3 regions of the Romboutsia sp. LXY-2 genome follow, and region 1 is predicted to be linked to each of the others. Evidence: riboswitches for the same ligand, from Rfam matches in the RefSeq annotation. Region 1 holds a riboswitch; each other region holds the start of a gene.

Region 1 (3,222 bases):
ATCCTATATGTGCATGAAGACCTACTAAGTTAATATTTTTATAGTTTGACAATCTATTTACAGCATTATGTAAGTCTCCATTAACTAATGCAAAACCAAATTTTGAATCTATTTGCCCCGTCTTTATATAATCATGTGTATGAGCTTCTATTCCTGGAGTTATTCTAAAATATATATTTTGAGACTTACCTGATTCGTTACAAATTTTTTCTATTAAGTCAAGTTCATAAAAATTGTCTACTACAAATATTCCTACTCCAAAATTAATACCCATTTGTATTTCATCTACTGTTTTACTATTTCCATGAAATAATACTTTCGACATTGGAAAACCTGCTTTTTTTGCAGTATATAATTCTCCACCTGATACAACATCTAAGTATAAACCTTCTTCATCTATAAGCTTACACATATAAATTGGTAAAAATGCTTTACCGGCATAAGCAACTCTGTTTTTATTTTCATTTACTTTAAAATAATTTACATAGTCTCTACAATTTTTTCTCACTAAATATTCATCAAATACATAAAGTGGAGTTGAATATTTCTGTCCTAATTCTAGGCAACTTACCCCCCCAATGTGCAATGTGTTATTATTGATTTTCATCGTTCCCTGTAATTTCATATTCTCCTCCAAAAATGTTATATGTTAAATTCTTTACCTACTTCATTTAAAGCCCTTTCTTTATCAGTACTATTGATAGCACATGTGATTCTTATTTCTGATGTTGTTATTAATTTTATGGCAATATCATTTTCTTTAAAAATTCTAAATACCTTTGAAGCAACACCTGCAGTGTTTTTCATACCTAATCCTACTAATGAAAATTTGGTTATTTTCTCGTCAATAAATATATTTTCATTTTTTGCATATTCACACGCTATATTTCTACATTCAAATTTATCATCTTTAGGTACGGTAAAAGATACACAAGTTTTTCCGTCTATCGGCGCTGTTTGACTTATCATATCTACACTTATACCACTACATGCTATTCCTTCAAATAAAGAGCATACATCATCTAAGTTTAAATCTTTTATTGTAATTGAAATATCTTCATCGCTTGTTGCTATACCTGTTATTACTTTATCTTCTAATTTCATTTGATTTCCCCTTCTTATATATGTACCCTTAATACCTGAACAAGACTGTCCTACATATATTTCTGTGTTAAACTTTTGTGCTAGTTCAATACTTCTAGAATGCATTACTTGGGCACCTAGACTAGCTAGTTCAAGCATTTCCTCATAATCTATTACCTCAAGCTTCTTAGCACCTTTATACTTTCTTGGATCAGTTGAATATATTCCATCTACATCAGTATATATTTCACATTTTGCTCCTAATTTAACTGCAAGTGCAACTGCTGAAGTGTCAGAACCACCTCTTCCTAGTGTTGTTATATCTCCATGGTCATTTATTCCTTGAAAACCAGTAACAATCACTATATATCCATCATCAAGTTTTTGTTGAACTTTCTTTATATTGATATCATCAATTGCTGATTTTTCATGTGCTCCACTAGTTTGAATATCAAGTTGATATGCACTATAACTTATAGATTTACATCCCAGAGAATTTAATGCCATCGATAATAAAGATGCTGATATCATTTCTCCTGTTGACATTAAAACATCTAGTTCTCTTTTACTTGGTATTTCTGTAATGTTTTTAGCTAAGCTTATATAATTATCTGTTGTGTCTCCCATTGCAGAAACAACAACAACTATTTTAGGATTAATTTTTTTCCTATCTATAATATTTTCAGCAATTAATTTTATTTTCTCAGTAGTTGCAACTGAGCTTCCCCCATATTTTAGTACCACTATATCCATATATATCCCCCTTAAAAATGAAATTTGGGTAATAAAAAACGCCCAAAGGTATACTTTGGACGTAAGAAATCATACTCAAAGTAACCTTGTAGCTCACCACTTAAGTTTTTAAGTGACAGTCTTACACATGTTATGTGTAAGTCCAGAAAATTTATCTGCCAATAAATCTTCTTCGGCTATAATTCCTTTCCTTTTTCATCAACGTCTGCCAACTCTAAAAAAGTACTATTAATTACAGCGCCTCTACCCTAGGCTCATTACTTAATTTTTAATTAATATAATTAAATCACATTGTTTTAAATATTGCAACAATTATATTTTTTTAAATATATAATAAAATTTTTATAGTATATTATAAATTTTATTCATCATCCTTTAACACACGAAGTTTCTTAGCTACAATGCCTGTAGTACTAGCTTGTACCAGCAGCGTAACTATAATTGTCATAAAAACTGCAGATGATATAACTTCATAACCATATACTTTTGTAGATACGACTATTCCTGATAAGGCTGCAGGTATAACACCAGTTTCTCTTACCCACATCATAAATAATTTTTCATTTAAAGTCCATGCAGCTTTTTTATCAATAGTAGTGCACATTATTACGACAATAGGTCTTGCGATAAGCATTAACACTAAAACTAATAATAAAGATTTCCAACCATACTTTATTAAAGAACTAATATCTAAATGTGTTCCTAAGACTATAAAAATAGCCATTCTAGAAATTGTAGCTATATTTTCTCTAAAATGTACTCCTGATAAATAGCTTTCATCTGGAATCCATAACCCAAATCTCTTCTTATTTCCATAGATTAAGCCAGATATAAAAACTGACATATATCCACTGCCACCAAATCTTTCAGATATCTCATAAGCAAATATTACTATAACAACAGAGATAATGGGTCCATAGTCATTAAATATACCATATTTTTTATCTGATGATAATCCAATACCTATAAGTGCAACACCAGTACCAACTAATACACCTATCACTATCATAAATACAAGCTCTAAAGTAGTATGAATTACACCGACTCTTTCCGTTAGGGTTATTCCTGTTAGTATTGATGTAAACAATATAGCACCAAATGCGTCATTAAATGCTGACTCACTTATTATTGTCTGCTTAAGTTTATCTTTTATTTGTACTTGCTTAAATACAGGTATTAAACTAGCAGGGTCTGTTGAAGATACAATTGCTCCTAATAATAAACTTACTCCTATTGGTAACTCTAGAATAAAATAAGCGCTTATACCTATTATTAAAGCGGTTATTACAACACCAATAGAAGCTAATAACCCAACTGTTATTTTTACTTTATTAAGTACTCTCAGCTTTATTTCTCTTCCGCCTTCATAAAGTATAAATGCAGAAC
Region 2 (3,222 bases), on a different contig from region 1:
AATGTTTCAGATGCTTTGTACTCTTCGTTACCAAGCTCTGGATTATTATATAAAAATTCACTTATTTCTGCTAATCTATCTTTTATTTTTTGACCTTCATTTAATAATATTTTCTTCATTAAAAATTCCCCCTTTTATTTTATTAGTTCCATCCAATTGCTTGAGCTATTGTTATAAATGCTATTGCAAAAACAAATAATATACCTTGTAATGGTAATATCCACTTTAACCACTTTCCATAAGGAATTCCAGCAAGCCCTAAGCAAGCTATTAGTATACCTGATGTTGGGAACATTGCATTTGAAAATCCATCCCCCAGTTGGAATATTAAAACTGTTAACTGACGAGATATTCCTATTAAGTCTCCAAGTGGTGCAAGTATAGGCATTGTTAATGCTGCTTGACCTGAACCAGAGCTTACAAAGAAATTAATAAACATTTGTATTGGAAGCATTAAGTATGATGCTATTAAACCAGGAAGAGTTCCTAATACTTGAGCCAAGTGGAATAATATAGTGTCTATTATGCTAGCATTTTCAGCTACTATTACTATACCTCTTGCAAATCCTAACATTACCGCTGCACCTATCATATCCTTTGCACCTAATATAAATGCATCTGCCATTTCATCTGGGCTTAATTTTCCTATTAATCCACTTATAAATCCTGTAGCTAAAAATACTGCTGCTATTTGAGGAATCCAGAATCCTTTAGCTAATACACCCCAAACTATAATTCCTATACATGCTGCAAGTAAAAATAATATTATCTTATGTGCTGTATCAAAAGTATCATCTTGATTTTCAAAGTTAGCTAAGTTTTGGCGCTTCTTTTGATCACTTTCATAGACTGGACTTAACTCAGGATTTTTCTTTATTTTCTTAGCATATAGCATTATAAATGTAATTACTGTTATTGTTGATATAATCCATATTATCGTACGATATTCAATCCCCGAAAACATTGGTATTTCAGCTATTGACTGAGCTATACCAACTGTAAATGGATTAAGCATTGCTGATGCGAATCCTGTGTTACAAGCTAAATATGTAATGGCAACTGCCACAATACTGTCATACCCTAATACTAATGTTAATGGGACCATCATTGCAATAAATGGAACGGCTTCTTCTGTCATCCCAAATACAGCTCCACCTAATGAAAACATAGAGAATATTATTGGTATTATTAAAATCTCTTTACCTCTAAATAAACTAACTATACGAACTATTCCAAAATCTATTGCTTTAGTTCTTGATATTAGGTTAAATGCTCCACCCACTATAAATAAAAATGCTATTATTTCTGCACCTTCAATGATTCCTTGAATAGGTGCTTGTAACACATCAAACACTCCTTGTGGTTGATTTTCAACGTATGTAAATGATCCATCTACAACTACAGTTTTACCAGCTTCATTTACTATCTTTTCATATGCGCCACCTGGTACAAAGTATGTAGCTATAGCAACAAAGATTATTATTGCGCTAATAATTACTAATGTGTGCGGTACTTTAATTCCCTCCCCAAATTTTTTCTTAGATACCCCTCTGTTTGATTGTGCTAAATTCATTACTATCACTCCCTCTTTAGTCATTATTCCAATAAAAAAAGTCTTGAGTGAAGCAAATCACTCAAGACTATATTCTTTTCTTTAGAATTTATAAATAGGAGTATAGTAATTATACTTATTTACAAAAATAAAATATATCTGTCATGATAGCTCACCATAAATAAATTTATGACAGTGTTATGTATATTCTACATAACCCCAACTATATAGCTTTTTAGCTTTAGCTATATGCTTCGGCGGTATTTCCTTTCAGTTTGCTTCACTGCTTGCTTCACTCCACAAACTTACTTTTAAAGACCGCGGCCTCTATCTTTTTTTATTCCGTTTTTATTTAAAAACTACTATACAGTAAAATTTTGGTTTTGTAAACAAAATTTTTAAAATAAATTTTAAATTCAGATAATTACGACGCTATAAATTCACTTTTTTGAACTGGAATTTCAATAATAAACTCAGTTTCCTCTTCATCACTTAGTACATAAATATTACATTTATTTTTTAAAAGTAATTGCTTAATTGAAAATAAACCATAGCCTCTATTACTTCCTTTAGATGACACTCCCATTCCAAATATTTTTTCAGTGTCTTCGATTTTAGGACCATTATTCTTAATTGATATAACATGTTTATTTTTTTCTATAAATGTATCAACGTGAATATATTTATATTCTACTTCACACTTTCTAAGCTCATCTATTGCATTATCTATAATATTTAAAAATATTGAGCTTAATTGAGTATCTTCAAGACAAGTATTTTCAAGTAAACTATCAATACATGCTGTTAGCTCTATTTGTGAATCAATACATTTTCTATTTTTAAAATTTAGTATTGCATCAATATAATTATTTCCAGTATTAAAAACTATACCTATATTTTTTACATCTTCTGCCAATCCTAAAATATATTTTCTTGCATCTTCATTTTTACCATTATTAATTTGCATCAAAATTATTTGCAAATGATTCATTACATCATGTCTTTGTATTCTTAATAAATCAACAGTTTCTTCCATCTGTTTTAAATTACTTGCTACTAAGTTCTTTTCTATTAAAGCTATATCTTTTCTTTTCTCTAAATTAATTACAATAATTATAAGACTTATGACACTCGCTATTATCATCATAACAAAAATTAATTCATAATTTTTATATGTTCTATAATTATTTACACTTGAAGTTGCTACAATTATGGACACTATAATTATATTTAATGATCCTAATATAATTAGACTATGAGTAATTAATCCACCTTTATCTACTTTAACTTTTCTTTTTCTATGCAAGTTCAATAAATTTACATCTTTCTTTAAGTTTAAATATACTATTATAAGAGGTATTATTAGTGTCATATATAAAAATATAGTCTTTAAAATCGGATTGCTTAAAACATATGCAAGTTCAAACCCCTGGTTATCTGCAAATGTTATCACAATAAATTCAGATACAAATTTTATCCCATAAGTCAATGCAAACAACACAATACTTATAAGTGGACTTATTTTAGCAGAAAGAGAATATAGAACTACTACTAAAATAAATGTTGATACCGTTACTATTCCACTATATAGCAAATTTTTAATAATATAACATAGTATTCCGTATATAATTGATATTTTCAATATCTTTTTCAATTCTAATTTATTACCT
Region 3 (3,222 bases), on a different contig from region 1:
ACCTACAAATAAAGCATATGGCATTTGAGTCTTAACATGTTCAATATGATTACATCCTGCACCCATTGAAGATAATATTGTTGTATCTGATATTGGAGAACAGTGATCACCAAATATGGCACCTGTTAATACTGCACTTGTACTAACTATTATGAATGACATTTCTGGGTTTATAGAATGTGCAAGTGGTACTGCTAATGGCATTAATATACCCATTGTTCCATAAGCTGTTCCTGTTGAGAAAGATATTATAGAACCTAATACAAATATTAAACTTGGTAGTAAGAATGCTGGGAATGATCCTGATAATAATTTTATTAAGTATTTTGCTGTACCTAATTCCTTTATTACAGAGCTTAACGACCAAGCAAGTAATAATATAACCCCTGTTATTACTAATGTCTTCATACCATCAACCCAAACATCTATTGCCTCGGATATTGTGAATATTTTTTGTCCTACAGCCATGATTATTGCAACCACACTTGCAAGTAAAGCTGATTGGAATAATGCTACAGATGCATCAGATGCACTAAATGCTTCTTTTATAGCTTCAAAAGAAAATGGCGAATTTGTAAATATTGATATTAAAGTGGCATCATCTCCACCCATGATACTTGAGTATCCACTATAGTAAAATGCAACAAGAGCCGCAGCAATTAATGTTCCTATAGGTATTATTGCATTCCATATACTTAATTTTACGCCCTCTTTTGGTTCTAAATCAGATTCTACAGACTTTTCATCTTTAGTTGATGATACTTCACTTCCAGTATTTCCTCTTTGTCTTGCTCTTATTTCAGCCTTTCTCATCGGTCCAAAATCTTTCATAAGTAAAGCAGATATTACTATAAAAGCAAGTATTAATATATTATAAAATCTATATGGTATAGTATTTAAAAATACACCAAATGCATTTGTTTCTAATCCTATACCTTGAAAAGCTTCACCTATTAATCCAACTTCAAGTCCAATCCAAGTAGATATTATTGCTAATCCTGCTATTGGTGCAGCAGTCGCATCTATTATGAATGCTAGTCTTTCTCTTGATATTTTCATCTTATCTGCGACAGGTCTCATCATTGGACCTATTATTAATGCATTTGCATAATCATCAAAGAAAACTAAAAGCCCTGCAAACCAAGTAATTAATTGAGTTCCTCTAGCACTTTTTGCTCTTTTTGCTAATGCTTCAGCTATAGCTTTTGCACCACCCATTTTTGCTACTAAGTTTATAACCCCCCCTATAGCTAAAACTTGTAGTATAATTCCTGCATTCCAAGGATCAGCAAGAGAATTTAATGCTCTATTTACTACATCTAAGAAAGATTGAACTAATGCACTAAATACATTGCTACCTGTGATATTCAAGATAAAACTACCTGACATAATTCCTATTAACAATGATACTACAACATTTTTCGTTATAAATGCTAGTGCTATTGCCACTAATGGTGGTATTAAAGTTAAAATACCAAATTTAGCTGCATTTGCCGCCTGAATATCTACTTCCTCAGCAAATCCTGTAGTTGATGATAATATTAAAATCATCGCTGTCATTAAAATAAGTCTAAAATTTCTTCTGTTCATGTTATTTCCCCCTTTTAAGTAATTGTAGTGAATATTTTTGAGGGTTTGAGTAAAATAAAAAGAGCCTTGAGATAACACTCAAGGCTCTATATTTTGTACATCAAATTAAACTATATAAGCATACAAAAACTTCCTTAAATGATAGCTCACCACAAAACAAGTTTGTGACAGTGATACATATATTTTATGCATCCCCAGTTATACAACCTTAAAGCTTCAGTTATACACTTCGGCGATAATTCCTTTCCTAGTAAATCATTGTGCTTACCTCATTACTAGTACTCTTAAGTACCGCGCCTCTACCCTACATTTTATTCACTTTTCTTATACTTATTAGTATATATTACCAAAACATATATTTCAATAGTTTTTTCAGAATATTTTACAAAAGCTGAATTTTTTATATTGTCCATTTAATTATATGTGGTATTATATAATGAAGTTTAAATTTTAATACAATCCTTAAAATTAACTATATTTTTGTAATATCAATTCATATCTTATAGTTTTTAGACCTTTACCATTTCATTATAAAATAAAGCAAAAATTCAATATCAGTTTTCAATCATAAGTTTTTTTACTTTTTAACCTTATTTTATCATTTACTTTTCTAGCAAAGAGTATATAATATTAAGTATAGAATTATTTTTAATTATCTGACATTAAGGAGATGTTTGTTATGAGAACGTATAGTTTTAAAGAATTTCAAATGATGTATGGTAAAATAAGCCCTTTCGAATTTAAGGATAAATTAATAGACTTAGCCAAGTACTCTGCTAACAAAAATAAGAGATGTGTATTGGATGCTGGCAGAGGAAATCCAAACTGGACTGCAGCTACACCTCGTGAGGCTTTCTTTACTTTTGGACAATTTGCGGTAAGCGAAACCAGATCAAATTGGGATCTAGGTGATTTAGCTGGTATGCCCCAAATTAACGGAATTGGTGATCGTTTTTATAAATATATAGAGGAAAATAAAAAAATGCCAGGATCTGATCTTGCTAAAAGGATAGTTGACTTCGGAGTAAACGTACTTAATTTTAATATAGATGAATTTGTTCATGAACTTGCAGATGGAATAATTGGAGATAATTATCCTTTTCCAGATAGAATGCTTCCTCACTGTGAAAAAATTGTTCATGATTACTTAATCCAAGAAATGAAATATGACACAAAAGTAGGCGGTAAAATAGATGTATTTGCAGTAGAAGGTGCAACAGCAGCTATGTGTTACATATTTGATTCATTAATGGCTAATGAACTTTTAAGAAAAGGTGATAAAATAGCTCTTATGACTCCTATATTTACACCATATCTAGAAATACCTCATCTTCCACGTTATAATTTTGAGGTAATAAATATTAATGCTGATGAAGTTGACGAAAATGGAAATCACACATGGCAGTATTCTAAGAAAGAACTAGAAAAACTTAAAGATACTTCAATAAAAGCTTTATTTGTAGTAAACCCAAATAATCCCGCTTCTATAGCTATAAACGAAGATTCATGCAACAACTTAGTTGAAGTAGTTAAAAACTATAATGAGGATTTAATGATAATTTCAGATGATGTTTATGGTACTTTTGTAGAAGACTTTACTTCTTTAATGGCTAAGCTTCCATACAATACTAT

What was found. Region 1 has a riboswitch for lysine ahead of ACI48P_RS09495 (aspartate kinase). Riboswitches for the same ligand answer to the same signal wherever they lie in the genome.
Region 2: another riboswitch for lysine. It lies ahead of ACI48P_RS15875 (YfcC family protein); the one in region 1 lies ahead of ACI48P_RS09495 (aspartate kinase).
Region 3: another riboswitch for lysine. It lies ahead of ACI48P_RS00040 (Na+/H+ antiporter NhaC family protein); the one in region 1 lies ahead of ACI48P_RS09495 (aspartate kinase).

What each region holds. Positions count from the first base shown of each region.
Region 1 covers NZ_JBKFGI010000004.1:239,520-242,741, forward strand. Annotated here, with positions in the region: gene lysA (diaminopimelate decarboxylase) at 1-625, opposite strand, end outside; gene ACI48P_RS09495 (aspartate kinase) at 643-1,836, opposite strand; lysine riboswitch at 1,918-2,090, opposite strand; gene ACI48P_RS09500 (cation:proton antiporter) at 2,198-3,222, opposite strand, start outside.
Region 2 covers NZ_JBKFGI010000009.1:84,276-87,497, reverse strand. Annotated here, with positions in the region: gene ACI48P_RS15880 (M20 family metallopeptidase) at 1-119, opposite strand, end outside; gene ACI48P_RS15875 (YfcC family protein) at 143-1,573, opposite strand; lysine riboswitch at 1,713-1,890, opposite strand; gene ACI48P_RS15870 (sensor histidine kinase) at 1,977-3,222, opposite strand, start outside.
Region 3 covers NZ_JBKFGI010000001.1:6,272-9,493, forward strand. Annotated here, with positions in the region: gene ACI48P_RS00040 (Na+/H+ antiporter NhaC family protein) at 1-1,590, opposite strand, end outside; lysine riboswitch at 1,725-1,900, opposite strand; gene aspD (aspartate 4-decarboxylase) at 2,270-3,222, shown strand, end outside.